DNA from 2 places in the Telluria sp. ZB4P37 genome. Region 2 is predicted to be linked to the other one. Evidence: predicted binding sites of a transcription regulator. Region 2 holds the regulator's gene; the other holds the start of a gene.
What was found. Region 2 encodes sigma-54, which starts transcription at its own class of promoters, with help from an activator protein. Its sites were predicted from a motif close to TGGCANGNAANCTGCTTT; they were not measured.

Region 1 (14,641 bases), on a different contig from region 2:
CAGGGCACCGCCAAACGCACCCCGCAGGAGCTGGAAGAAGCGATCCAGCAGCTGGGGGCGACGATCAATGTGTCGGCGCGAACGGAAGACGTGCGCATCAGCGTGACCACCCTGGCGCGCAATTACCCAGCGACCCTGGCCCTGGTCGAAGAGATCCTGCTGGAGCCGCGCTGGGACGAGAAGGAATTTGCCCTCATCAAGCAGAGCGTGCTGAGCCAGATCCGCCAGCAGGAAGCCGATCCGAACGCGCTGGCCAGCAGCAATTTCAACAAGCTGATCTACGTGAAAGACGACCTGCGCTCGCACAACATCCTCGGCACGTTTGATACGGTGAATGCGATCGGCATCGACGACCTGAAAGCCTGGTACGCCGCCAACCTGTCGCCATCGGTGGCCCGCATGCACGTGGTCGGCGCCTTGCCGAAAGCCGTCATGACGCGTTCGCTGGCCGGGCTGGGCAGCAGGTGGAAGGCCAAGGCAGTCACCCTGCCGGCGGCAACGCGAGCGGCAAGCCTGGCGCCGGCCAAGGTATATTTCGTCGACGTGCCGGATGCGAAGCAATCGGTGCTGCACGTTGGCTACCGCGCGCTCGCCGCAACCGATGCGGACTTCTACCCCGCCGCGGTGGCGAACTACATCCTGGGCGGCGGCGGCTTCGCGTCCCGGCTGACCCAGCAATTGCGTGAAGGTAAAGGCTATACCTATGGGATCAATTCGAACTTCTCCGGCAGCAAGAGCGCGGGGGCCTTCACCATCGCCAGCGGCGTGCGCAGCAATGTCACGCTCGAGTCTACCCAGCTGGTGAAACAGATCCTGCAAGACTATCCCGCGACCTATTCCGCCGCCGACATGGAAACCACCCGCAACTTCCTCGTCAAGAGCAATGCGCGTGCCTTCGAGACGGCCGCGGCCAAGCTGGGCATGCTGGATAACATCAGCAAGTACGGCTGGCGCGCCGACTACGTCAAGGACCGCGAGCGCATCGTCAAGTCCATGACCCTGCCGCAGGTCCAGGCCTTGTCGACGAACTACCTGGATCCGTCGAAAATGGTCTGGCTGGTGGTGGGCGATGCCAAGACCCAGCTCTCGCGGATGAAGGAACTGGGCTTCGGCGAGCCGGTCCTGATCGCCAAGTGATCCACGCCTAATCGAAGCGGGAGGCGGTTCCGATATGATGGGCGGGCAGAGTTTCCCCGCCCGCAGACGGCGCCACCCGCTTCGAAAGGATCTCCATGACTGAACAACTGAAGGTACAGACGCCAGAGGGCAGCTTCGACTGCCACGTCGCCCGCCCCGCCACGCCGGGCCCGCATCCTGTCGTGATCGTATTGCAGGAAATCTTCGGCGTGAACGCCGGCATCCGCAGCATCGCGGCGGACTATGCGGCCAAGGGCTATATCGCCGTCTGCCCCGACCTCTTCTGGCGCAGCGAGCCGGGCATCTTCCTGTCGGAAGCCCGGGAAGGCGACTGGGACAAGGCCTTCGCGCTGTACAAGGCCTATGACGTGAACAAGGGCGTCGACGACATCGCCCTGGCCATCAAGCAGGCGCGCGGCCTGCAGGACGCCAATGGCAAGGTCGGCGTGACCGGCTACTGTCTGGGCGGCTTGATGACTTTCCTGAGCGCGGCGCGCACCGATGGCGACGCCTTTGCCGCCTACTACGGCGGCGGCACCGACCAGCACGCGGACGAAGCCGCGAACATCAAGGCTCCCCTGCTCTACCACCTGGCTGAAGAAGACGAGTACATCAGCAAGGATGCGCAGGCGAAGATCCGCGCCGCGCTCGCTGGCAAGGCCGAGCTGTACCGCTATCCCGGCTGCAACCACGCCTTCGCACGCCCGGGCGGCAATCATTACGATGAGGCGGCGGCGACCCTCGCCGCCTCCCGCACCGAAGCCTTTTTCGCGCGCACCCTGCGCTGAGCCTGCGCTTAGTGAGTCACCGGCTCCGTCAGCGCTGCCGCCAGCAGCTGGTGGATCTCCGGCAGGCAGGAGCCGCAATTGCCGCCTGCGCGCAAGCAGGCGGTAACGCCTGCAGCATCCATCAAGCCCTGCTCGGCGATCGCCTTGCAGATCGTATTGCGGCCGACGCCGAAGCAGGCGCACACCGTGGGGCCGGGATCCAGCCCTTGCGCCGGCGCCTGCCCCGCGAGCAGGGTCGCACGGTCTTGCGGCGACAATTCCTCATGCACGAACAAACCGCCCAGCCAGGCCCTCGACGGCAGGTCGGGGCGGCGCGAGATGAAGACGCAGGCCTGCAATCGCCCCTCGAACAGCAAGGCGCAGCGCAACAGGCCGCCCGTCGTGTCCTCGTATTCGATCCAGTCTGCATCCTCGTTCGCACCGAGCAAGGCACGTGCCCAGTCGGTTGAAACCGGCTCGCGCCCGCCGAGCTCATAGCGCACGAAGCCTGCCCCGCGCACCCGGCTCCAGTTGGCCACGCTGGCGAGATCGAGGTCGTCCCGGCTCAGCACGAAACCATGCCAGGCCACGCTGAACGGCTCGATGCGCACCGGCGTGTGCTTGAATTCGGGCTCGCCCGATACGGGGTCGACGTCCGGGTTGACCACGGCGCCCACTCGGGCATCGGACGCGGTCTGGCCGTTCCAGTGGATCGGCACGAAGGCAGCGCCGCGCGCGATGCCGCCGCTGTGCGTCACGCGCGCCACCATCGCGCCCCAGCGGCTCTCGACGCGCGCCAGCTCGCCCTCGCGCACGCCACTCAGCAAGGCGTCATGCGGATGCAGGTCGACAAAGGGTTCCGGCGTATGCCCGGCCAGCCGCGGCGATTTTCCCGTGCGCGTCATGGTGTGCCACTGGTCGCGCAGGCGGCCGGTGTTCAGCGCCAACGGGAATTCGCGGTTCGTTGCGTGCACTGGCGGGCGCGGTGCGGTGGCGATGAAGCGCGCCTTTCCATCCGCGTGGGCAAAGCGGCCGTCGCCGAACAGGCGCGGCGTACCCGCCCGATCACGCTGCACCGGCCATTGCAGGGGTTCGAGCGCGTCGTAGGCAGCGCGGTCCATGCCGGTCAAGGCATCGAGGCGGAAGGCGCGCCCCAGTTCTGCATCGCTGTTGCGCCAAACCGAGAGCCGCGCATGCTCGTCGAAGACCTGGTGCACGCTGTCGTAGTCGAATCCATCAAAGCCCATGCGTTGGGCCACCTGGCAGATGGCCTGCCAGTCGGCGCGCGCCTGGCCCGGCGCCGGCAGGAAGGCGCGCTGGCGCGAGATGCAGCGCTCGGAATTGGTGACGGTGCCATCTTTCTCGCCCCAGCCAAGGGCCGGCAGCAGCACGTGGCCAAAGGCGGCCGTGTCGGTCGTGCCCACCACGTCCGACACCACCACCAGCTCGCAGCGCTGCAAGGCGCGTTTCACCTGGTCGGCGTCCGGCATGCTCACCACCGGATTGGTCGCCATGATCCACACGGCCTTGACGCTGCCCGCTTCAATGGCGCGGAACAGGTCGACCGCTTTCAGGCCAGCCTTGGCAGCGATACGGGGCGCTTCCCAGAAGCTGCGAACGGCGTCGCGGTGGGCCCGATGGTCGAGCTCGAGGTGGGCAGCAAGCATGTTGGCCAGGCCGCCCACTTCGCGCCCGCCCATGGCATTGGGCTGGCCGGTCAGCGAGAACGGCCCCATGCCGGGCCTGCCGATGCGGCCGGTGAGCAGGTGGCAGTTGATGATGCTGTTGACCTTGTCGGTGCCGCTGGATGACTGGTTCACGCCCTGCGAGAAAGCGGTGACGACCTTGCTGGTCGCGGCAAACGCTTCGTAGAACTCCATCACCAGGCGCGGGTCGACGCCGCAGGTGTGCGCCACGAAGGCGATGTCGGCGCAGCCGTCGGCCTCCAGCAGGGCTGCATCGAGCCCGGACGTGTGGGCGGCCACGAAGGCATCGTCGGCCGCCCCGCTGCGCGCCAGGTAGCTGAGCAGGCCGTTGAACAGCCAGACGTCGGTGCCCGCCTTGACCCCCAGGTGCAGATCGGCGAGATCGCAGGTAGCGGTGCGGCGCGGGTCGATGGCGACGATGCGCAGCGATGGACGTGCCTCCTTTTCCTTCAGCATGCGCTGGAACAGGGTCGGATGGCACCAGGCAGTGTTGGAGCCGACCAGCACGATCATGTCGGCGAGCTCGAAGTCTTCGTAGCAGCCGGGCACCAGGTCTTCGCCAAAGGCGCGCTTGTGCCCGGCCACGGCGGAGGACATGCACAGGCGCGAGTTGGTGTCGATGTTGGCGCTGCCAACATAGCCCTTCATGAATTTGTTGGCGACGTAGTAGTCCTCGGTCAGCAGCTGGCCCGAGACGTAGAGCGCGACCGCGTCCGGGCCGTGCTCGGCGATGATGGAAGCGAAGCGTGAGGCGACCGTGTCCAGGGCCTCGTCCCAGCTGGCCTCGCGCAGCGTGCCGCCTTCGCGGATGGCGGGAGCCAGCAGCCGGCCGTCCAGGCAAAGTGTTTCCCCCAGCGCCGAGCCCTTGACGCACAGGCGCCCACGGCTCGCCATGTGTTCGGGGTCGCCCTCGATCAGGGCGCCGTCCGAAGTCAAAGTGGCTTTGACTCCGCATCCGACGCCGCAATACGGGCAGGTGGTGCGGACCGCGGATGCAATCGGGATGATGGGCACACCCATCAGGCAGCCTCGCACAGGGCCGGGCCGAACAGCAGGCGGTCGCGGAAGCTTGAAACGTCGGTGCGGTGCTGGATCAGGTCGAAATACCAGGGACCGTCCGCCACGTCGCCATACAGCACGGCGCCGGTGATGCGGTTCCCGGCCAGCACCAGGCGCTTGTACACGCCGGCGTGGCGGTCGCGCAGCACCAGGTCTTCGCTGCCGGGCAGCCCATTGATGTCACCCGCCGAGTACAAGTCGATCCCGGTGACCTTCAGCTTGGTGGCGGTGGCTTGCTGCACGTAGCGACGGTGGCCCAGCCCCGCCAGGTGGGCCGCGCAGACGCGCGCCTGGTCCCAGATCGGCGCGACGAGCCCGAAGGTGGCCTTGCGGTGCTGGACGCATTCGCCGACCGCATACACGCGCGGGTCGTAGGTTTGCAGGGTGTCGTCGACCACGATGGCGCGCTCGCAGTACAAACCCGCGTCAACCGCCAGCGCCACGTTCGGACGCACCCCGGCGGCCATCACCACCAGGTCGGCCGGCAGTGCCAGGCCATCGCTGAAACGCACCGCCCTCACCCGGTCTTCGCCGAGGATCGCCGTGGTCTGTACGCCGAGCAGGATGCGCAGGCCACGTTTTTCCAGCGCGGCCTTGAGCAGCAAGGCAGCGGCGGGATCGAGCTGCTGGTTCATCAGGCTGTCGGTCAGGTGGACGACCGTGACCTCCATGCCCTGGCGCAGCAGGCCGTTGGCCGCCTCCAGCCCGAGCAGGCCGCCGCCGATCACCACCGCATGGCCGCCGCGCCTTGCCGCGGCCAGCATGCGATCGACGTCGTCCAGGTCGCGGAAACCCACTACGCCATCGAGCTGCGCGCCGGGGACCGGCACGATGAAGGGGCTGGAACCGGTGGCCAGCAGCAGCCGGTCGTAGTTCACTTCCAGCCCGGAGCGCGCACGCACGCCGCGGCGCTGGCGGTCAATCGCGACGACCGGGTCGCCGGTGTGCAGGGTGATGCCGTGTTCCTCGTACCAGGCGCGCGGATGCAGCACGATCTCGTCTAAGGTCTTCTCGCCGGACAGCACCGGCGAGAGCAGGATGCGGTTGTAGTTCACGCGCGGTTCCGCGCCGAACACGGTAATGTCGTACATGCCGGCGTCCAGCTTGAGCAGCTCTTCGACAGTGCGCATGCCGGCCATGCCGTTGCCGACCACGACCAGCTTCTGTTTTACGGCGCGATCCATACCTTGCCTCCTTCCAGGCGCGCCGGATAGCTCGCCACCGAATGGTGGGGCGCTTCCAGGCACTCGCCGCTCTCCAGGTCGAAGTGCTGCTTGTAGATGGGCGAGGCGACCACGATGCGCTCGCCCAGGCTGCCGACCAGCCCGCGCGACAGGACCGCCGCCTGCGCGTTCGGATCGAAGTTATCGATGGCGAACACGCGGGCATTCGCCCCGCCGATGCGGAACACGGCCACCTGGCGCCCGTTCAGCAGGGCGCACACGCCCGTGTCGGGCACGATCTCGTCGAGTGCGCAAACGGCGATCCAGTTTTCAAGTTGAAGGTCTCGGTGCATGGTGTGCTCCTTGTAGGGCTCAAGCTGCGGTGGCAATCGGGATCACGCGGCGGCGCTCGTCCGGGCTGGCCGGGCGGATCTGGCCGCGCTCGGGCACGAACACGACATTGCTGTCCGCCGCTTCGCTGTTGACGAAGTGGCGGAAACGGCGCCGCACTTCCGGATTGGTGACGGCCTCTTTCCACTCGCATGCATAGGTGTCGACCACGTGCTGCATCTGCGCTTCCAGCTCAGGCCCGATGCCCAGCTTGTCCTCGACCACAACCTGCTTCAGGTAATCCAGCCCGCCCTCCAGGTTGTCGCGCCAGACGCTGGTGCGCTGCAGGCGGCCCGCGGTGCGCACGTAGAACATCAGGAAGCGGTCGACCAGCTTCACCACGGTCGCCTCGTCGAGACCGGACGCGATGAGCTCCGCATGGCGAGGCTTCATGCCGCCGTTCCCGCACACGTACAGATTCCAGCCCTTTTCGGTGGCGATCAGGCCCACGTCCTTGCCTTGCGCCTCGGCGCACTCGCGGGTGCAGCCGGACACGCCGAACTTGATCTTGTGCGGCGCGCGCAAGCCCTTGTAGCGGTTTTCCAGCGCGATGGCAAAAGCCAGGCTGTCGCTCACGCCATAGCGGCACCAGGTCGAGCCGACGCAGGATTTCACCGTGCGCAGCGACTTGCCGTAGGCGTGGCCCGATTCGAAGCCGGCCGCGATCAGCTCTTCCCAGATGTTTGGCAGCTGCTCGACTCTAGCGCCGAACAGGTCGACCCGCTGGCCACCGGTGATCTTGGTGTACAGGCCGTACTTCTTGGCCACCTGCCCCACCGCGATCAGGCCGTCGGCCGTGACTTCGCCGCCCGGCATCCGCGGCACCACCGAATAGGTGCCGTCCTTCTGGATATTTCCGAGGAAGTAGTCGTTCGAATCCTGCAGGCTTGCGTGCTCGGGTTTCAGCACGAAGTCGTTCCAGCTTGACGCCAAGATGTTAGCTGCCACCGGCTTGCAGATGTCGCAGCCCAGGCCCTTGCCGTGGCGCGCGATCAGTTCGCCGAAGCTCTTGATGCCTTCCACGCGCACGAGGTGGTAGAGCTCCTGGCGCGAGCAGGCGAAGTGCTCGCACAGGTGGTCGTTGACGGTCATGCCCAGGCGGGTCAGCTCGGCGTTCATCACTTGCGTCATCAGGGGCACGCAGCCGCCGCAGGCGGTGCCCGCGCACGTAGCACTTTTCAGCGCGCCCACCGAGGTGGCCCCGCCTTCGACCGCCGCGCACAGGGCGCCCTTCGAGACGTCGTTGCAGGAGCAGATCTGGGCGCCGGCAGGCAGCGCGTCGACGCCGAGCATCGGGCGTGCGGCGCCGCTGGATTCCGGCAGAATCAGGCATTCCGGCGCTGTCGGCAGTTCCAGCTTGTTCAGCATCATCTGCAGCAGGCTGGCGTAGCTCGATGCATCGCCTACCAGTACGGCGCCTGTCAGGTATTTGCCGCATTCGGACACAACGATCTTGCGGTATTCCTGCTTGCGCTCGTCCAGGAACTGGTAGCTGCGCGAGCCGCTTGCCGCGCCATGCGCGTCGCCGATGCTGGCCACGTCCACGCCCATCAGTTTGAGCCTGGTGCTTATGTCGGCGCCGGTAAACCCTGCTTCCGCGCCCAGGATGTGCTTCGCCGCGGTGCGGGCCATGTCGTAGCCCGGCGCCACCAAGCCGAACAACTGGCCGGCCCAACAAGCGCATTCGCCCACCGCATAGATGTGCGGGTCCAACGTCATGCATTTGTCGTCGATGGCGATGCCTCCGCGCGCGCCCAGCGCCAGGCCGGCGTCGCGCGCCAGCTCGTCGCGCGGGCGGATGCCGGCTGAGAAAACGATCATGTCCGCTTCCAAATGGCTGCCGTCGGCGAACTCCATGCGGTGGGTGGCCTCCATGCCATCGACGATCGCCAGCGTATTCTTCTGCGTGTGCACCTGCACGCCCAGCTCTTCGATGCGAGTACGCAGCACGCGGGCGCCCGGCTCGTCCACCTGCACCGCCATCAGGCGCGGCGCGAATTCCACCACGTGGGTCTGCAGGCCGAGGTCACGCAGGGCCTTGGCGCATTCCAGGCCCAGCAGGCCGCCGCCGACCACCACGCCGGTGCGCGAACGCGCGCCACACTCCTGCATCTTCTCCAGGTCTTCGATGGTGCGGTAGACGAAGCAATCCTTGCGGTTGGCGCCCTCTACCTTCGGCACGAAGGGGTAGGAACCGGTGGCCAGCACCAGCTTGTCATAGGAGATAGTTTCGCCATCGGCCAGCAAGACGGTGCGCGCGCTGCGGTCGATTCTGGCCACGCAGGCGCTCAGGCGCAGGTGCAGATGCTGTTGGTCGAAGAAGCCCGGTGCCACAAGCGACAGGTCTTGCGCGCTTTTCCCGGCGAAGAATTCGGACAGGTGCACCCGGTCGTAGGCGGGGCGCGGCTCCTCACCGAGGATGGTGATGCGCAGGTCCGGATCACCCCCGGCCGCCAGGGTTTCGACAAGTTTATGACCCACCATTCCGTGGCCGACGACGACGATATGCATTTCTTTACTCCTCAAGCTGCGGAGACTGCAGGCGATACCTGCTCTGCGGTCATGGTGAAACGGGCGGCGATCGCGCACAGGCTGGCAAGCAGCACCAGCATGCTCAGGATGGTCAAGGTCTGGGCGATGTCACCCGTGCCCTTCATCAGAAAGCCGGCCGCCACCGCGCCGACGTTGCCGCCGGCACCGACGATGCCGGCCACGCCGCCGAGCGCCTTGGGCGCCACGAAGGGCACCAGCGCATAGGTGGCGCCGCAGGCCATGTGGGTGAACAGGCCGAAGCACAGCATGGCGATCACGGCGAACACCACGCCGTCGGCCTGCGCGAACCACAGCAGGCCCAGGCCCTCGCCGATCATCAGGACGAACAGCACGGTGACGCGGCTGTTCAGGTTGCCGGTGCGCGCGCTGCGGTCCGACAGCCAGCCTCCCAGGGCCCGGGCGAACAGCGCCAGCAGGCCGAAGCTGCCGGCGGCCAGGCCGGCGCTACCTAACGACAGGCCGAAGTGGTCGACGTAGTACACGGCCGCGATGTTATGGATGAAGATCTCGATGCCGAAGCAGGCGCCATAGGTGACGAACAACAGCCAGGCGCGATGGTTGCGGCAGGCCTCGCGAAAGCTCGCCAGGCCGCCCTTGCTGCCCTCGGGCAGCCTGCCCTGCGCGCGCAGCTCGCTGAAATTCCCGTCCGGGCAGTCCTGGGTATAACGCCAGTAGAAAAAGGCCATGACAATCATCGCCAGGCCCGGCACCACCAGCGCCACGCGCCAGCTCAGGGCTTGCGAGACGCCCAGCATCATCACCGCGGTGAGCAGCAGCGGCATCAGCGCCTGGGCCGCGCCGCCACCGCTGTTGCCCCAGCCTGCCGCCGCTGCGTTGGCGGTGCCGACTACTTTGGGGCTGAACATGACCGAGGTGTGGTACTGGGTGATGACGAAGCTCGCCCCCACCGCGCCGATCCCGAGGCGGAACAGCAAAAAGCTCTCGTAGCTCTGCGACAGCGCCACCCCCAGCACCGGGATGGAGCCGAGCAACAGCAGGCCGGTATAGGCCTTGCGCGGGCCGTAGCGGTCGCACAGGGGGCCGATCAGCAGCCGCACGAAGATGGTGATGGCGACGGCCGCGATATTGATGTTGGCGACCTGCTCCATCGTCAGCCCGAACTCGCCTTTGATCACCGGCATGAGCGGCGCGCAGGCGAACCAGGCGAAGAAGCAGATGAAGAAGGCCACCCAGGTCAGGTGAAAGGCGCGCATGGGCGCGGTGTCGAACGAAAAGAGCTTGATGCTGTCTGCTTTGCTGGCCATGTTTCTTCCTTGAGAAAGCAAAACGGCGTCCGCACTCCTGCTTCGGAAGCAGAAGTTGCGGACGCCGTTGTCCTTTGGGTTGCCGGTCCTTCTTTAGACGGGCGACGATGTGAAGAGGATCGCCATTGATCCTGTACCGGGATATACGCAAGAGGCGTGCCACACGGCTTTCAGGGGAAGCGGTGCTGCGGCTCGCCGGCGGCACGCTACATTGCGGTGCACCATGCCCGTAAATGATGCGTAGCAGCGCACCAGTTCAAGCCGTCCGCTTGAACGATGCGGCATACGCTGCCGGGTCGCTGCCATCCCACACGCGGCCATCGAACAGGGTCGAGCTACGCGTCACCTCCTTGGGCAGCATGACGCCGGCCAGTTCCGCCGCCTCGCGGTACAGGTCGATCCGATTGACCCCGGCCGCGACGGCGCGGTAGGCCGGGTCGCTGCGCAGCAGGCCCCAGCGGCGCTGCTGGGTGAGGAACCACATGCCGTCGGACAGCCAGGGGAAGGTCGCCTCGCCATCGGCGAAGAAGCGGAGGCCGTTGTGGCCGCGCCAGCCGCTCCTGGTCTGGCCATCGCTGCCGCGGCCCGCAAGGCAGAACTGAAGCACGTCCTTCCCCGCATTCACGTAGCCGGGGCTGGCCAGCACCTCGGCCGCCGCTTCGCGGTTGGTGCGCGAGGCATCCAGCCAGCGCGCCGTGTCCAGCAGTGCCGCGATCATGGCGCGGCAGGTATGCGGGTTGACGGCCGCAAAGCCCGCGCTCGTGCCCAGCACCTTGCCCGGATGGTCACACCAGATCGTTTCGCTCGACACGGCCAGCGCGCCAACGCCCTCGCGCACCGCGCGCTGCCCCCAGGGCTCGCCGGCGCAGAACCCGTCCAGGTGGCCGGCACCCAGGCTCGCCACCATTTGCCCGGGCGGCACCGTGACGGCCTTGCAGTCCTCGAACGGGTCGATGCCGGCGGCAGCCAGCCAGTAATACAGGAACATCGCGTGGTTCCCGGTCGGGAAGGTATGGCCGAAGGTCGGGCGCCGCTTGTCCGCGCGCAGCACCGTGGCCGGCGCGGCGCCCCCCGAGGCCCTGGCCGCCAGGGCGCGCGACAGAGTGATGCCCTGCCCGTTCTGGTTCAGATTCATCAGCACCGCCATCTGTCGCGCGGGAGTACCAACGCCCATCTGCAGGCCGTACAGCAGGCCATACAGGACATGCGCCGCATCGAGCTCGCCCGCACTCAAGCGGTCGCGCATGCCGGTCCAGGACAGCTCGCGGCTGAGCTGGAAGCGGATGCCATGTTTCTCGTCGAAGCCCAGCACCGAGGCCATGACGAGCGGCGCGCAGTCAGCCAGCGGCATGAAGCCGATCTTCACCCTTGCTTGTTCCGGTTTGTCCGAGCCGGCGACCCATGCGCCGCCGTTCATGCCTGCCATAGTGATCCTTTGTGTGTCGCCGGTATCAGCCCAGCAGGTCTTCGACGTCAACCAGCCGCTGCGCGATCTCCGCCAGCTTCATGTTCTTGTTCATGGCCATGCTGCGCAGGCGTTGGTAAGCCTGGTCTTCGGTGAGGCCGTAGCGCGTCATGACCAGGCCCTTGGCGCGATCGACGATCTTGCGCTCGGCCAGCTTCTGGCGCGTGCCTGCCAGTTCGCCGAGCAGCTTCTGCTCGCGCCGGAAGCGCGCCAGCGCCACGTCGAGCACCGACTTGACGCGTTCCGCATGCAAGCCGGCCACGATATAGGCCGACACGCCGGCGTCCAGCGCGGCGTCCATGCTGGCCGGCGCGTCGTCCTCGGTGAACAGCACGATCGGGCGACGTTCGTCGCGGGTGGCGATGACGATGTGCTCGAGGATGTCGCGCGCATCCGATTCGCTGTCGACGATGATCATGTCGGGCTGGAGCTGGGCGATCCGCTCGGGCAGGAAAACGTCCGCCGGAAGAGAGGCGATCAGGTCATAGCCCGATTCGAGCAGGCCGATACGCAGCGCGGCGCTGCGGCGCGCCAGTTCGGCGAGGGCGCCATCCTGCTCGCAGCCCTGCGCGCCGGAGGAAGCGGGCGTGGTGACCGGGTTCACGACGACGATGCGCAGATGGGAGGTGCTGCTGCCTGGCGATTTCATGACAGCACTACATGCAAGATTCGCACCAGCCTGTTCCAGTTCGAGGATGCCCCGCCCCTTTCATTCATCGTGGCAACAATGAGACATTCGCCGCGCCAATATCTGCTGCCGGATGCTTCCGACAATTATTCACATTTGATATCGCAGGAATCACGAATAGAAAGTTTATTTATGGCGAAGCCTTCCTTATACTGCAACGCAACATCCAGAGAACACCGCGGCATTTACAGGAGAATCAATCATGGCAGCAACTACCCGCGTCATCAGCCGTCACTTCGCCACCGCCATCTCGGCCGTGCGCAGCTTCTCGATCGAACTGTATGCTGCCCACGGCGGCTGGGCGCCGGTCGTCCGCGGCTAAGCGGGAACGCGGTCCAGTTCCCCACAGGATTGCCTCGAGCGCTGCGCCGCAGCAGCTGTATGTATAGGTATGAGCCGGCCCTGGCTTCCCGGGCCGGCTTTGTTCATTCTGGCGGAACCTGCTTCCGCATCCCTTTCCCGTATCCATGGTGACTGAGCTAGAATGCAATTCGCATTTTCTAGCAAGAAAGCAATTCCCCTTTCACTCGGTCCCCTACCTACGATGCGTACACCTGCACTCACACTCTTTGCGGCACAACTCATGCTGATCGCGCTGCCGGCGGCGGCGTCCACGCCAATCACCCTCGACCAAGCCATGGCCCACCCCGACTGGATCGGCACCCCTGCGGAAACCGCCTGGTGGAGCTGGGACAGCAAGCAGGTGTTCTACAAGCAGAAGCGCACCGGTTCGCCGGTGCGCGATACCTGGCAGGTGGCCTCGGGCGGCAAGCCAAAACTCGTGGCGGACACCGAACTGGCGAAGCTCGACGGCGACGTGGTCGTCTACAACCGCGACAACTCCCGCGCCCTGATGCTGCGCAACGGCGATTTGTTCGAGCGCGACCTGAAGAACGGCGCGCTGGTGCAGATCACCCGCGGCGCCAGCCGGCTCGAAGCGCCGCAGTATTCGAGCGACGAACGCAGCGTGCATTACCGCATCGGCACCGACTGGTACGCCTTCGAGCGCGCCAGCCGCGTGGTCGGCCCGGTCGCGCTGCCGCGCGCCGCCAAGGACCCGGCAGTAAGCGAAGACGACCCGCTGCGCGACCAGCAGCTGCGCCTGATCGCCACCCTCAAGCGCCAGAAGGATGAGCGCGACGCGCTGCGCGAGCGCATGAACGAACAGCGCCGCCTCGATCCGTCGATGCCGCCGGCGCCGGTGTACTTCGGCGACAAGGTCACGATCGAAGGCAGCGTGCTCTCGCCCGACGGTCGCTGGCTGATCGTCGTCACCGCCCCGAAGAACGGCGACAAGGGCCGCGTCGGCAAGCTGCCGCGCTACGTCACCGAATCGGGCTACGAGGAATTCGACGACCAGCGCACCCGCGTCGGACGCAACATGCCGGCGCCGCATGCACTCAAGCTGGTCGACCTGCGCACCAACACGGTGCAGGAACTGTCCCTCGACGTGCTGCCGGGGATCGCGACCGACCCGCTGGCCGACCTGCGCGCCGCCGCCAAGAAGGACCCGCTCAAGGGCAACCGCCCGGTGCGCGTGATCGACGGCGCCGATGCCATCGAATGGAGCGCCAACGGCGCCAACGTCGCCGTGATGCTGCGCTCGGTCGACAACAAGGACCGCTGGATCGCCACCGTCGACCTGGCAGGCGCCAAGCTCAAGCCCCTGCATCGCTTGACTGAACAGGCCTGGGTCAACTACGACAACAACGAATTCGGCTGGCTGCCGGACAATCGCACGCTGTGGTATTTGTCGGAACAAAGCGGCTATTCGCACCTGTACACCCAGGACGCGAGCGGCGCTGCGCCGCGCGCGCTCACCTCGGGCAAGTGGGAAGCGTCGGACGTTCGCTGGTCGCATGACGGCAGCGTCGCTTATGTGATGTGCAACCGCGCCCTGCCTTCCGACTACGAAGTCTGCGCGGTCAACGCGAAAGACGGCGCGATCCGTGAAGTGACGAACCTGGACGGTGTCGAGCGCTTCCGCCTGTCGCCGGACGAGCGCAAGCTGCTGGTGCATTACTCCGCCAGCTACACCCCGGTGCAGCTGGCCACGGTACCCGTGAGCGGCGGTGCAGCCGTGAAACTGACCGATACCCGCAGTGCCGAGTTCAAGGCGCGCCAGTGGATCGAGCCGGAATACGTGGCGGTGCCGTCGAGCGATGGCGGCGACCCGGTCTGGGCCAAGCTGTACCGCCCGGCCCGGCTCGACCCGAACAAGAAATACCCGGTCGTGATGTTCGTGCACGGCGCCGGCTACCTGCAGAACGTCAGCAAGCGCTACCCGAACTACTTCCGCGAGCAGATGTTCCACAACCTGCTGGTCCAGAAGGGCTATGTGGTGCTCGACATGGACTACCGCGCCTCGAAAGGCTATGGCAGCAAGTGGCGCACCGCGATCTACCGCCAGATGGGCCATCCGGAACTGGTCGACTACCTCGACGGCGT
Region 2 (14,641 bases):
AGCGATGCCATGATGGCGGCCACAGAGGCGGCGCCGAAGTGGGCGTCGATCACGGCGCGCCGGGCCTGCAGTTCACTGCTGCCTGCGGCCCGCGCAAACGGCGCGGCAAACGCACGGATCGCTGCAGGCAAACCAGCACCCGGCGTAGCTTCCACCAGCGCCATCAACTCACCCATCTTCTCGCCCGGCACGAACAGGTCCGCCAGGCCCACGTACATCGCGTCGGCCGGGCCGATCGTCAAACCGGTGAGGCCCAGGTACTGGCCCAACTGGCCCGGCGCGTGCGACAGGAAATGGCTGCCGCCGACATCGGGGAACAGGCCGATATTCACCTCGGGCATGGCGACCTTGCTGCGCTCGGTGACGATGCGCAGGCCGCAACCGGGACCGCCCTGGGCAATGCCCATGCCGCCACCCATCACCACGCCATCCATCAGCGCGATATACGGCTTCGGGTAGAAATGGATCAGGTGGTTCAGCGCGTATTCTTCGGTGAAGAAATCTTCCAGCAGCGCGCTGCCGCCAGTCGGCCCGACATGGCCCATTTCATGGAAGAAACGGATGTCGCCACCCGCGCACAAGGCCTTTTCGCTCGAGCTGGTGATCACGACCGCGTCGATGCCGGCATCGTTCTGCCAGTCGCGCAGGATCGCGGTGAGCGCGCGCACCATATCGAGCGACAAGGAATTCAGGGCTTTTGGCCGGTCGAGCGTAATGACGCCGGTGCGGTTGGCGACGCGGGTCAGGACGGTGTCGGTCATGGAATGTGCTGTGATCGAAAAAACATGCATTTTACAGAACAGTCGCGCGCATGCGAAGCACTGTAGATGCAAAAAGGGCGTCCCCTCAGACGCCCTTGCTGTCATTGCTGCCGCGCGTATTTACGCAGCGGCGGCTTCGCCGAGATCCGGCAGGCGTTTGTGCGCCACGTGATTATGATTTTGCAGCATGGACTTGTGCTTGATGACCTGGCGGTCCAGCCTGTCCATCAGCATGTCGATCGCCGCGTACAGGTCTTGCGCGGCACTGGCCACATGCAAAATTTTTCCTGATACTTGCAGGTTGATCTCGGCTTTCTGCCGTTTTTCTTTTTCGGTGAGGTTGTCGATGGCGAGGAACACGTGGGTGTCGATCACGTGATCGAAATGACGGTTAATGCGCTCGAGCTTATTCTGAACGTATTCACGAATTGCGGGAGTCACTTCAAGATGATGACCACTGATTGTGAGGTTCATACACACTCCTTTAAAATGTCGCGCTGCCCGCGCCACAAGATAGGTGTGGGCAGTGCAGTTACAGAGACTTGCGGAGGCTGACGGGAGGGATCTTGAGGGCTTCGCGGTATTTGGCAACCGTCCGGCGCGCAATGACCATACCTTGTTCCCCGAGCATTTCCGCGATCTTGCTGTCGGATAGAGGGTTCTTTGGGTCTTCTGCTCCTGTCAATTGCGCAATGAGCGCGCGGATCGCCGTGGAAGATGCTTCTCCCCCCGCTTCGGTGGCGACGTGGCTTCCGAAGAAATATTTCAGTTCAAACATGCCGTGGGGGGTCAACATGTATTTCTGCGTGGTTACACGGGAAATCGTACTCTCGTGTAGGCCTAGTGTATCAGCAATCTCGCGCAGCACAAGCGGGCGCATGGCAACCGCGCCATGGCTGAAAAAGTTGCGCTGGCGCTCTACAATTGCCTCGGCCACACGCAAGATCGTATCGAAACGCTGGCGCATATTCTTGATCAGCCACTTGGCTTCCTGCAGCTGCGCGCCCATCTGGCTTTCGCTTTTCCCCTGCTTGAGCAGGTTGGCGTAGAGCGAATTCACGCGCAGTTTCGGCATCACGTCCGGGTTCAGCACCACCGACCAGCCGCCCTTGGCGCGGCGCACGATCACGTCCGGCACCACGTAGTCGGAGGTAGCAGACGCAAAGGTCGCGCCGGGATGTGGATTGCACTGGCGGACCACGGCCTGCACTTCGCGCAGGTCTTCGTCGTCGCAGTCCAACGCCTTCTTGAGCTTGGCGTATTCGCGCTGGGCGAACCAGCTCAGGTAGCCTTCGACGATCTTCAACGCAAGGCGCCGCGTGACCATCGGCACGCCCGGCATGCGGCGGATCTGCAGCGCCAGGCATTCGGCCGCGCTGCGTGCACCGCAGCCGACCGGGTCCAGGCTCTGCACCAGTGCCAGCGCACAGCGCAGCTCGTCCATCTCGATCTCGAGTTCGGCGGGCAGGCGCGCGTGGATGTCGTCCAGCGGCTCCTCCAGATAGCCGTTGTCGTCGAGCGCATCGATCACGAGTTCGGCCAGCGCGCGGTCGCGCACGCTGCAGCCGGTGGTGCGGACCTGTTCGGCCAGGTGCTCGCGCAGGGATACGCTGCAGGCTTCCAGCTGCGGGCGGCCGTCTTCGTCGTCGCCGCTGCGCGCGCCGCCGCCCTCGCCGCCCCAGTCGCCATCCGGTTCGCCCCGGTCGCGATCATTGCCGTCCTCGATACCTTCGCCCTCCGGCTTGGCGCCCTCGCCTTCGCCGGCTTCCTGTGCCGGCTGCGTGGCCGGGGCTTCGCCGCTGGCGGGTGCGCTGTTGATGGCGCCGTCAGCCAGCAGGCGCACCGAGTGGTCGAGCGGATCGTCAAGGCGTTCGAGCAGCGGGTTATCGGTCAGTATCTGCTCGAGCTCCTGGTGCAGTTCGAGCGTGGACAACTGCAGGAGCCGGATCGACTGCTGCAGCTGCGGCGTGAGCGCCAGGTGCTGCGAAGTGCGGAGTTGCAGGGACTGTTTCATGGTCACATGCGGAAGTGTTCGCCGAGGTAGACGCGGCGCACCGACTCGTCGGCGATGATGTCGTCCGGACGGCCCGAGGCCAGCACCGCCCCCTGGTTGATGATGTAGGCGCGATCGCAGATGCCGAGCGTCTCGCGCACGTTATGGTCCGTGATCAGGACGCCGATGTTGCGCTCCTTCAGGAAGCGTACGATGCGCTGGATCTCGATGACCGCGATCGGGTCCACGCCGGCAAACGGTTCGTCGAGCAGCACGAAGCGCGGGTTGGTCGCCAGCGCGCGCGCGATCTCCACGCGGCGGCGCTCGCCGCCCGACAGCGACAGCGCCGGGTTCTCGCGCAGCTTCTCGATCTGCAGTTCGGCCAGCAGGGTATCGAGGCGCTCGTTGATCTCGTCCTTCGACATGGCCTTGCCTTCGTCGGTGCGCTGCAGTTCGAGCACGGCGCGGATGTTCTCTTCCACCGTGAGCTTGCGGAACACCGAGGCTTCCTGCGGCAGGTAGGACAGGCCGAGCACCGCGCGGCGATGAATCGGCAGGCTCGAGATGTCGGTGCCGTTGATGTCGATCGAACCGGCGTCCGACGGCACCAGGCCGACGATCATGTAGAACGAGGTGGTCTTGCCGGCGCCGTTCGGGCCCAGCAAACCAACCACTTCGCCGCATTCCACCTGCAGCGAGACGTCGCGCACCACCAGCCGCTTGCCATAGCTCTTTTGCAGGCCCTTGACGATCAGGGTGCTGCAGCCTTCGCGCACGGTTGCCAAGGCTGCCGTCATTGCTTGCCGCCTTCTGCGGTTGCAGGGCGGCGCGGGGCGATGATCAGGGTGCCGCGCCCGCCGCCGATCTTGCTCTGGCCGCTGGCGTCGTTGCGCACCTGGGCGACTTCCTTGCGGTTGTCGTAGGAAATGAACGGACCCTTGATTTCATTGGTCATGCGCCCGCTTTCGAGCTCGCGCACTTCGGCCGCGGTGAACAGCTTGACCAGCTCGGCGCGCTCGTCGTATTCGATGCGCTGGGCCTGGCCTTCGACCCACAGGTCCGGACCGCCGTCGCGCTTCTGGCGGAAGGTGGCCAGCTTGCCCGGCGCTGCGGTGAGCGTCACGCTCATATAGCCTTCCGGCGTTTCCTTGACCTGGGCGCGGTCGGACTTGAGCACCAGGGTGCCGCGCGTGAGCACGACGTTGCCGGTCAGGATGCGGGTTTGCGTGACCTCGTCGACGTCCAGGGTGTCGAAGTTGATCACGGCCTGCTTGAGCGAATCGGCGCGCTCGGCAAAGGCGCCGAGGGAGGCCAGGCCAAGAAGGGCGGCAAGAATGATTTTTTTCATGGTGCTTGTCCTGTGATGACGTGCGCGCTAGCGTTGCGCGCGTGGCGGATAGACGATCTGGCCGCGGCTGGCCAGGTGCAGTTTCTGGGTCGCGTTGTTCGCGACCATGCCGGTGCCACGGATGGTGGAGGCGCCGAGCTGCATCTCGATCGGCTTGTCGGTCTTCATGATCTCTTCGTCGGGCAGCACGGTCAGCGCCTCGGTGCGCACGCGCAGCGCTTCGCTGGTCGGCGTGGCCGGACGCTGGATGTCGACCTTGCCGAGCAGGTCGACGCGGTGTTCTTCGTGGTAGATGCGGCCGCGGTTGGCCACGACGTTGGTGCGCGGGCGGCCGGGCGTCATGCCCTGCACCACCGGCTGCTCTACTTCGGAGACGTCGCCCTGCGGCTGGTGCGCCAGGCGCTTGCCCGACACGACGTAGCTCGGCTTGCCCTCTTCGGTCATCCGCACGAACGAGAAATTCTCGACGATGTAATCGGGCTCGTTCATCGGCCCGCCCAGGCGCGCATCGCCATCGTCGCTGTCCATCACCTGCACCAGCCAGAAACTGCCGAAGGCGAGGAAGACACCGATGATCATGACGCTCAGCAGTCTCCAGCGGTGGGCGGTGCGCTTGTAGTTGACCATGTCTGCTCGTGCGACGGCTTAGGCAAAGTAAGGCGCGAGCGCCTGTTCGTAGGTGCCCTGGGCCCGCATGACCAGGTCGCAGACTTCGCGCACGGCGCCGCGGCCGCCAGCGTTCCTGGTGACGTAATGTGCGCGGTGCTGCACTTCCGGGTGGCCCGAGGGCACGGCCACGGCAAAGCCGACTTTGGTCAGCAGCGGCAGGTCGATCACGTCGTCGCCGATGTAGCCGCATTCTTCCGCAGTCACGCCGGTGGCTTCGAGCAGCTTGGCAAAGCCGATGCGCTTGTCGTGGATGCCCTGGTAGACATGCTGAATGCCCAGGTCTGCTGCCCTTTTGACCACGATCGGCGACAGGCGCGCGCTGATGATCGCGGTCTGCACGCCGGTCTTGCCCAGCAACTGGATGCCCAGGCCATCGAGCACATTGAAGGTCTTGGTGACTTCGCCGTCCGGGCCGTAGGTAAGACTGCCGTCGGTGAGCACGCCGTCGACGTCGAAGATCATGACTTTGACGCGCGCGGCGCGCTGCATGTGTTCCAGTGGGGTCATCAGATCACCTTGGCGCGGGTCAGGTCGTGGATGTGGAGCGCGCCGACCAGGCGGCCCTCAAGATCCACCACCAGCATCTGGTTGATGCGGAATTCTTCCATCACGGCGACCGCGTCGACCGCCAGCTGTTCCGGGTGCACGGTGCGCGGACCCGCATGCATCACGTCGCGGATCAGGATGTTCGAGAAATCGTGCATGCGCTCGATCAGGCGGCGCAAGTCGCCGTCGGTGAACACGCCGACCGGGCGGCGGTCTTCGTCGATCACGGCGGTCATGCCCATGCCCTTCTGCGAGACTTCCAGCAGGGCCTTGGCCAGCGGCGTGTCGGGGCTCACGGCGGGGATCGCGTCGCCGCTGCGCATGACGTCGCGCACATGGGTCAGCAGGCGGCGGCCCAGGGCCCCGCCCGGGTGGGACATCGCGAAGTCTTCTTCGCGGAAGCCGCGCATGTCCAGCAGCGACACGGCCAGCGCGTCGCCCATTGCCAGGGTCACGGTGGTGCTGGTGGTCGGGGCCAGGTTTAGCGTGCAGGCTTCCTTGGCCACCGAGATGTCGAGGTGGATCTCGGACAGCTTGGCCAGGCGCGAATGCGGCTTGCCGGTCATCGAGATCACCTTGCTGCCCATTCTTTTGACAGCCGGCAAAATTTCGAGCAGCTCGGACGATTCGCCCGAGTTGGAGATGGCGATAAACACGTCCTGCGCCGTCACCATGCCCAGGTCGCCGTGGGCGGCTTCGCCCGGGTGCACGAACATGGCCGGGGTGCCGGTCGAGGCCAGGGTGGCGGCAATCTTGCGGCCGATGTGGCCCGACTTGCCCATGCCGGACACCACTACGCGCCCGGTGCAGCCCAACAAGAGCTGCACGGCGCGCACGAAGTGGTCGTCGTCGCCCAGGCGCGCATGCACCGCGCGAATGGCGTCGGCCTCGATGGCCAGGGTCTCGCGGCCCAGCTCCAGCACGCGGCGGGCCTGGTCCGCATCAAAACTTTTCAGCATTGTTTTTTCATCGGTTACACTCATCGTGGCAGTATAAACGAATTGGCCAAGCAAAAAACTTGCCAGTGGTAACAAACTACAACAATGACCCCTGGGGAAGATGCATTCCGGACTCGAACTGACCCTGCTCCTGCTGGGCTGCGCCGTACTTGGCGTGGTCGCTTTCCGGATGCTTCACCTGCCGCCGATGCTCGGCTACCTGGCCGTCGGCATCCTCATCGGCCCCCACGCGCTGGCCCTGGCCGACGACAGTCCCGCCACCCATGCGCTGGCCGAATTCGGCGTCGTCTTCCTGATGTTTTCGATCGGGCTGGAGTTCTCGCTGGCCCAGCTCAAATCGATGCGGCGCATTGTGTTCGGCCTCGGCCTGGCTCAAGTCGTATTGACAATCGCGGCCGCCATGGGCTTCGGCCTGTTCATCTCCTGGTGGGTGCCCGAGATGCACGTGAGCTGGCAGGCGGCCTTCGCGCTGGGCGGGGCGCTGGCCATGTCGTCCACCGCCATCGTCGTCAAGATGCTGACCGAGCGCCTGGAACTCGAGAGCGAGCATGGCCGCCGGATCATCGGCATCCTGCTGTTCCAGGATCTGGCGGTGGTGCCGCTCCTGATCATGATCCCCTCGCTGGCGCGCCCGCCCGAAGAACTGGCCGCGACCCTCGGCTGGGCGGCGGTGAAGGCGGCCTTCGTGCTGGCCCTGTTGCTGATCTTCGGCCAGAAGCTGATGCGCAACTGGTTCACCATCGTGGCCAAGCGCCGCTCGCAGGAGCTGTTCATGCTCAACCTGCTGCTGGTGACGCTGGGCCTGGCCTGGGTGACCGAGCAGGCCGGCCTGTCGCTGGCGCTGGGCGCATTCGTGGCCGGCATGCTGATCTCCGAGACCCAGTACAAGCACCAGGTGGAAGAAGACATCAAACCCTTCCGCGACGTGCTGCTCGGGCTGTTCTTCATCACGGTGGGCATGCTGCTCAACGTCGGGGTGGTGCTGCAGCACTGGTGGCTGGTGCTGGCGCTCGTGGTGTTCCCGGTGCTGCTGAAATTCGCGATCATCGCCGCCCTGGCCAAGGCCTTCGGGTCGAGCGACGGCGTGTCGATGCGCACCGGCCTGGCCTTGGCCCAGGCCGGCGAATTCGGCTTCGTGCTGCTGAACCTCGCCTCCGGCTCGAAGCTGATCGACGACTTCCTGATCCAGCTGGTGCTGGCCTCGATGGTGCTGTCGATGCTGGTTGCCCCCTTCGTGATCCAGAACATGGACAAGATCGTGATGAAGGTCGCGACCAACGAATGGATGATGCAGTCGCTGCAGCTGACCCAGCTCGCCAGCCGCACCATGAAGACCCAGAAGCACGTGATCATCGCCGGCTTCGGCCGCAGCGGCCAGAGCCTGGCCACCCTGCTGAGCGAGGAAAAGCTGCCCTGGTATGCGCTCGACCTGGACCCGGAACGGGTGCAGGAAGCGCAAGCCGCCGGCGCCAACGTGTCCTACGGTGACGCCGCCCGGCGCGAAGCCCTGATCGCGGCCGGCATCAACCGCGCCAGCGCGCTGGTGATCACCTTCGCCAATACCCCGCTCGCGCTGAAGGTGCTGCACCTGGTGCACGAGCTGGCGCCGAATTTATCGGTGATCGTGCGCGCCCACGACGACAGCGATCTCGATCAGCTCAAGCGCGCCGGCGCCACCGAAGTGGTGCCCGAAGCGCTGGAGTCCAGCCTGATGCTGGCCTCGCACGCGCTGGTGGTCATGGGCGTGCCGCTGCGCCGCGTGGTGCACCGCGTGCAGAACGCGCGCGACGAACGCTATGCTTCGCTGCGCGGCTACTTCCATGGCGCGGGCGACGTGTCGGACGATCCGGAACACACCTATGTGCGGCTGCATTCGGTGACGCTGCGTAGCGAGGCGGCGGCGGTGGGGCGGCGCATCCGCGAGATGGGGCTGGAAGAAGTCGGTGCCGAGGTGACCACGCTGCGGCGCAATGGGCAGAGCCTGAGCTGGGATCCGGAGACGATTCTGCTCGTGGGGGATGTGCTGGTGTTGCGCGGGGCGGGGGAAGCGGTAAGCCGGGCTGAGAGCCGGCTGCTGTAAACCCTGCGCTGTGCCGCGTTACTAATTTCGTTAACCCCTGCACGTCGTACCCGCCTGCGCGGGGATGACGTGCATGTGGCGCGTTAAATGAAGGGCATTGCGGTATGCGTATTACACATTGCCCGCGTTTTTACCCCGTGACGACTCGGTTGCGCCCATCCGCCTTCGCACGATACAGGGCCGTATCCGCCTGCGCCACCAGATCCTGCGCCACGCCCTCGATCGCATGATCCCGCTCGAAATCATCCAGCGTCGCCACCCCGATCGACACCGTCACCGACACGTGCTCGCCGCTTGACAAGTCCACCGGCGTCACCGCCACGCTGTGACGAATGCGCTGCGCAACCACGCTGGCGCTCTCCAGCCCCGCATCGATCAGGAGCACCACGAACTCCTCGCCCCCAAAACGCCCGAGCGCATCCGAAATGCGCAGCTCCGCCTTGATCCGTGACGCCACCTCGCGCAGCACGTCGTCCCCGCCCCCGTGTCCGACGCTGTCGTTGACCTTCTTGAAATGGTCGATGTCGATGTACAAGCACGAGATGCGATAGCCCTGGCGGCGCGCCCGCGCGATTTCTTCCACCAGTCGGCGGTCGATGTAGCGGCGGTTGTACACGCCCGTGAGTGCATCGGTCAGGCCGATAAACTTCAGCATCTCGTTGCTGATGACGTTCTCGAGGCAGATCGCGATGATCGATCCCATGTGCTCGAGAAAGTCGGTGCCGAGGGCTGCCGTAAAGCGGTTCGGATCCGCGCTGCCCAGATTCAGGCTGCCGATCAGGCGCGTGTTGCGCAGCAGTGGCACCAGGGCCACGCTTTGCAGCGCAGCGGGCGGATGCGGGAATTGCGCGCAGTGCTGCGACGGCGCATAGGGCCCGAGCAGCGGGCGCGGACGGCGGCCTTCGGCGTGCTCGAAACCGAGCTCGCTGGCGTGTTCGCAAAAACTCAGGTCCTGCAGCTGTTCGTAGTCGACGCCCAGCTTGTGCATGACGGTATAGATGTCGGCGTCAGGATCGACCAGCGACAGCGTCACCGTATCGAGCTCCGAAATGACCGGCAGCGTGCGGAAAATCGTCGAGACCAGTTCCTGGAAGGTGCCGGCGCCGACGATCTGCAGGTCGAAGGCCTGGTGGCGCGTCATGATCGAATGGTTGCGCTCGGCCTGTTCGAGCAGGTACGCCATGCGGGAACGCAGGGTCTCGTTCTCCAACATCAGCTCTCGCGTCAGCGCATCTGGCTCGTGCATTGGAAATTCCTTTCGGCAATAACCGTAACATTACGCTATCTGACCTCCCTTGAAAACGAAAACCGCCCGAAGGTGGGCGATTTAGCGACACAAAATTTTTACAAGTGTCAAAAATTCAGGGTCAGTTCCAGTTCCTGGCCCACGCGCAAGCTGCGTCCGGCGCCGCCGGTGACGATGCAATTCATGCCCATGCAGACTGCACCTTCCATGCGCGGATTGGCGCGGTAGGTTTGCAGGATGTCGAGCGGATCGGGGCCGATGGCGCCGGTAGCCTGGTCGATCGAGGGAATCGGACAGCGGGCGCAGGGTTTGACCGGGCGTATATTCAGTTCGCCGGCTGTCAGCGATTCGACGAAGTCTTCTTCGAAGGCTTCCAGGCCATCGACGACGAGGTTCGGGCGGAAGCGGTTCATCGGCAGCGGCGCGCGTCCGGCGCTTTCCAGCCTGGCGTTCAGGTCGTCGAGCGAGGCCTGGCCGATCAGCAGGATGGGGTAGCCGTCCGCAAAGCGGGTTGCCGAGGGGGCGCCGCCGGTCCATTTGGTGCTGGTGGGGCGCTGCATCTCTGGGCGGAAGCGCACCAGGCGGCAATCGGCGCCCAAGGCTTCGGCGAACCATCTGGCAGCCGCGTCGCCGCAGTCGGCGGCGCTTACCCGGTCATCCCAGATGTTCACCTCGACCCTGGCGGCTGCAGCGTCGTGCGCCAGCGGCAGGCGTAGCGGCGGCTTGCCGGGGATGCTCACTTCCAGCGCGTCGCCGCCGATGCGGGGGGTGACCAGCGCCATGCGCGGATACTCGCGCTGGGTCAGGAACAGGCCGTCGCGGGTGACCAGCATCCATTCGCGGTCATGCACGCCCTGCGCGGAGAAGCCGTCGATCCCGCATTCCACTTCGGCTATCTGGATGCCGTTGCAGGACTTGATCGGGTAGAGAACGAGTTCGGTAACGGTGGCCATGCTGTCAACCCTTGCGAATGAAGGCCGACAGTATGGCAGGGAACGCACTCATTGGCACGGTCAGCGGCCGGCCGCTTTCGTCTTCTCGTCGCGTTCACGCAGCAGGCGGGCGTTCAGGTTGCGGGTCGCGCCGGCGGCCAGCTTGCGGCAGCCTTCCGGATCGATGAAGGGGTTGGACTGCGCCGTCTTGGCCGCAGCCTTGCCGAAGGCATCGGTGGCGGAGGGATGGGCTGCGATCACGATGTCGCACTTCAGGCCGGCCACCTTGGCGAGGGTAGCGCGGAAGCTCGCAGTGCGGTCCGGGTAATTGGCGCCGCCGCTGTAGTGGAAGCCGTCGGTGGACACCGGGGTCAGGCTGTCGGCATAGACCATGTCCAGGCACCTGCCCCGCTCGCACGACTGCCAGGTCCAGGTCGTGCCGCCGGGCGTGTGGCCGGGGGTGTGGTGGACGGTGAAGCGCAGCGGGCCGACGCTCAAGGTTTCACCATCGGCGACTTCTTTTACCTGCGCCAGCTTGGGGATGGTGAAGCGGTCGTTCGGGTCGTATTGCGGATCGTCCGTGCCTGGCGTGCCGTCGCGCAGCACCTGGGCGCCGTGCGGGCTGTGCGCGACAGTCGCGCCGCTTGCGCGCTGCAGCGCGGCGAGGCCGCCGGCGTGGTCGAAGTGGGCGTGCGAGTTCAGGATGAGTTTGACGTCCTTCATCCTGAAGCCGAGCGTCTCGATGTTCTTCTGGATCAGCGGCGCCGACTGCGGCAGTGCGCCGTCGAGCAGGACGTGGCCTTGCGGGCCGGTGACCAGCACGGCGGACAGGCCGGCGGTGCCGACGTAGTACGCGTTGCCGTAGATGTTGAATGGGGTCGCCGGTTGGTTCCATTCATCGCAGGAGGTGCAGGTAATCGCATCCTGCGCCAGCGCACCGTTCGTGGCCATCAGCGCCAGCGCGATGGCCGCCGGCTTCATTATGTTCTTCATCATGTGACAACACTCCAGACAGAAAAAAAGGGCCCCACAGGGCCCTCGATCACAACGCCGATCAGACGTTAAACAGGAAATTCAGCACATCGCCATCCTTGACCACGTATTCCTTGCCCTCGGCGCGCATCTTGCCCGCTTCCTTGGCGCCGGCCTCGCCCTTCAAGGCGATGTAGTCGTCGTACGAAATGGTCTGGGCACGGATGAAGCCGCGCTCGAAGTCGGTGTGAATCACGCCCGCGGCTTGCGGCGCGGTGGCGCCGACCTTCACGGTCCAGGCGCGCACTTCTTTCACGCCGGCGGTGAAATAGGTCTGCAGGCCAAGCAGCTTGTAGGCGGCGCGGATCAGGCGGTCCAGGCCCGGTTCGTCCATGCCCATGTCGCCCAGGAAGGCGGCCTTGTCGGCGTCGTCCAGGTCCGCGATTTCCGCTTCGATCGCGGCGGAAATCGCCACGATCGGCGCGTTCTGCTTCTTGGCGAATTCAGTCAGCTGGTCCAGCAACGGATTGTTGGTGAAGCCGGTGTCGGACACGTTGGCGACGTACATCGCCGGCTTGGCCGTGATCAGGTGCAGGTCACGGATCAGGGCCGTCTCGTCGGCGTCCAGGCCCATGGTGCGCACCGGCTGGCCTTCGTTCAGGTGCGGCAGGATGCGCTCGCAGATCGCCACCAGCTTGGCCGCGTCCTTGTCGCCCGAACGCGCCTTCTTGTTCTCGCGGTGAATCGCCTTCTCGACGGCAGTCAGGTCGGCCAGCGCCAGCTCGGTCTGGATGACTTCGATGTCGTCGATCGGGTTGACCTTGCCGGACACGTGGATCACGTTGTCGTCTTCGAAGCAGCGCACCACGTTGACGATGGCGTCGGTTTCGCGGATGTGCGACAGAAACTGGTTGCCCAGGCCCTCACCCTTCGAGGCACCCGCCACCAGGCCGGCGATGTCGACGAATTCGACGATGGCCGGCACCACGCGCTCCGGCTTGACGATGTCGGCCAGTGCCTGCATGCGCGGGTCCGGCACCTCGACCACGCCGACGTTCGGCTCGATCGTGCAGAACGGGTAGTTCTCGGCCGGGATGCCGGCCTTGGTCAGGGCGTTGAACAGGGTGGACTTGCCGACGTTCGGCAAGCCGACGATGCCGCATTGGAGACTCATGGGAATTCTTTCTAATTCGGTGGACGCGGAGCGGAAAGGAAGCCCGGCTCCAAAACCCCACATTGTAACCGCGGACGGTGCCGGTTGCTGAAAAAACCGGCGTGCAGGGACGGCGGCGTTGCTATCGGGCAGCCGGATTTGGCGCGAATATTTTAGCCCGGCGGCGGCTTCAATGTCTGTCATGTCAGCCTGGTGTCGTTTATTCTGAACGCCATGCCCCCTACCGACTTCCAGCTCATCGGCGATTACATGATGCCGCCCTTCCCGGTGCAGCCGTCAGATATCGGCTTCCTGTTCGGTACGCGGCACGGCGTCGAACAATTCTGCGAGGTGGCCTGCCGACTCTGGCGCGAGGGGATGTTCAGCCGCCTGCTGGTATCCGGCGGGAAGACCGGCGGCCAGCCGAGGTCGGAGGCGGAGGTCATCGCCGCGCGCCTAGTGGCGCTGGGCCTTCCGGAATCTATCCTGATTCTCGAAACCGCCGCGACCAACACCGGCGAGAACGTGCGCTTCGGGCGCGCCCGGGTGGCTGAAGCGATGGACATTGAGGCAGTGCGCAGTGTCGTCGTAATCGGCAAGATGTGCTCGACCCGGCGCTACCTGATGACCCTGCAGCAGCACTGGCCCGGCTTGCGTATGTCGGTCTGCCCCGTCAACTATTTCGGCGTGCCGGATGAATGCTGGCACGAGCATGACGAGTTTCGCGCCCGCGTACTGGGCGAGTTCGGCAAGATTCCGGCGTATGTGGAGCGAGGCTTCCTGGCCGAGATCGACGGATGCGCACCGTATCCGCAACTGGCCGGCGCGGGGCGCACATAAAACGCTTGTGCAGATCGTACTGATTAAGCTTCGCCTTTGAGCCTGAAATTCGAACGCTTGTTTGCATGATTAGCGAAATCAGCGGGCGTTGCTCACATTACCGTTCCCTCTGATCGGTACTGCCGTGCCTCTTGTGGGACATCACAGTCGAGCTCAGATCTCAGGCGCAGAGTAGCCATTTGCGCTGTGCCGGCACGATCTCAAGCTAAAGTGGCCGCACCCGCGACAAATCCGGCTTCGCCACGAACTCCGCCAGTTCATCCCGCAGCCGCTGCCCCTCCCCCATCGCCTTCTGCCAGTTGCGGATGCGCGCGTCGTGATCGAGCCCGTAGAACTTGAAATCGGCCCGGTCCGGCAGCTTCCCGCGAGGCAGGGTGCGCAGGAAGTCGTCGGACGGCGCGATGATCAGGACGTTGTCGAGCCAGCCGCGGTTGACGCCGCGCGCGGCCCGCCGCCATGGGAAGCCCTTGTCGAGCCAGCCCGGCACGATGTGCTGGGTGAAATGCGGGTACAGCACCAGGTCGCCCTTGGCCTCCCCCGCCGCGCGCGCATAGGGCAAGGCCAGGTGGTAGTCGATGATGCCGCCATCCCAGTAACTCCCCGGCGGGGCCTCCGCGATACCTGTGACCGGTTTCATCAAGAGCGGCAGCGTCCCCGAGGCGAGCAGGCTGCTCTCCAGGTTGCCGCGCGTGAGCGACGAGAAATGCGTCGTAAACGCGTCGAAGCGCTCGCGCAGCCATGGCGCCTTCGAGCGCTGGTCGCCGATCACCACGCGCTCGAGCAGGCGCCCGAGCCAGTCGCGCGAGCCGGCATTGTGCAGCGCCGCCGCGGCGAAGCCGCGCAGTTCGGCGCGCGGATGGCTTGGGGCCGCCAGCCTACCCTTGCCGCGTACGGCCAACAGGTGCAGGCGGTGGTGGGGATGGCTGACGATGTCGTCTTCGTGGCCGCGCACGAATTCACCTAGCAAGGCCTGCACCACCTCGTTGATTTCGCCCTGCGTCGGCTTCGTGCTGGTGTAGCGCTGGCCGGCGTAGAGCTCGCCCAGGCGCGCGAACGCCTTGGCGGGGTCGCGCTGGCAGGCGGCCGCCATGCGCCAGGCGCCGATCGAGGCTCCGATCAGGTCGCGCTCGCGCGGGGCCGAG

Region 1: a site for sigma-54 is predicted at 12,165-12,182, ahead of AC56K1_RS21600 (ANTAR domain-containing response regulator). Genes of this name have one in related genera too.

What each region holds. Positions count from the first base shown of each region.
Region 1 covers NZ_JCASID010000020.1:52,531-67,171, forward strand. The annotation lists gene AC56K1_RS21560 (M16 family metallopeptidase) at 1-1,137, shown strand, start outside; gene AC56K1_RS21565 (dienelactone hydrolase family protein) at 1,233-1,925, shown strand; gene AC56K1_RS21570 (molybdopterin-dependent oxidoreductase) at 1,934-4,630, opposite strand; gene AC56K1_RS21575 (NAD(P)/FAD-dependent oxidoreductase) at 4,630-5,853, opposite strand; gene nirD (nitrite reductase small subunit NirD) at 5,838-6,185, opposite strand; gene nirB (nitrite reductase large subunit NirB) at 6,205-8,733, opposite strand; gene AC56K1_RS21590 (MFS transporter) at 8,745-10,040, opposite strand; gene AC56K1_RS21595 (CmpA/NrtA family ABC transporter substrate-binding protein) at 10,297-11,466, opposite strand; gene AC56K1_RS21600 (ANTAR domain-containing response regulator) at 11,492-12,154, opposite strand; gene AC56K1_RS21605 (S9 family peptidase) at 12,777-14,641, shown strand, end outside.
Region 2 covers NZ_JCASID010000008.1:196,442-211,082, reverse strand. The annotation lists gene AC56K1_RS14855 (enoyl-CoA hydratase/isomerase family protein) at 1-761, opposite strand, end outside; gene hpf (ribosome hibernation-promoting factor, HPF/YfiA family) at 882-1,235, opposite strand; gene AC56K1_RS14845 (RNA polymerase factor sigma-54) at 1,294-2,775, opposite strand; gene lptB (LPS export ABC transporter ATP-binding protein) at 2,778-3,551, opposite strand; gene lptA (lipopolysaccharide transport periplasmic protein LptA) at 3,548-4,102, opposite strand; gene lptC (LPS export ABC transporter periplasmic protein LptC) at 4,130-4,729, opposite strand; gene AC56K1_RS14825 (KdsC family phosphatase) at 4,748-5,278, opposite strand; gene AC56K1_RS14820 (KpsF/GutQ family sugar-phosphate isomerase) at 5,278-6,300, opposite strand; gene AC56K1_RS14815 (monovalent cation:proton antiporter family protein) at 6,377-8,356, shown strand; gene AC56K1_RS14810 (GGDEF domain-containing protein) at 8,487-9,602, opposite strand; gene AC56K1_RS14805 (MOSC domain-containing protein) at 9,710-10,555, opposite strand; gene bla (subclass B3 metallo-beta-lactamase) at 10,616-11,530, opposite strand; gene ychF (redox-regulated ATPase YchF) at 11,589-12,680, opposite strand; gene AC56K1_RS14790 (YdcF family protein) at 12,894-13,499, shown strand; gene AC56K1_RS14785 (patatin-like phospholipase family protein) at 13,705-14,641, opposite strand, start outside.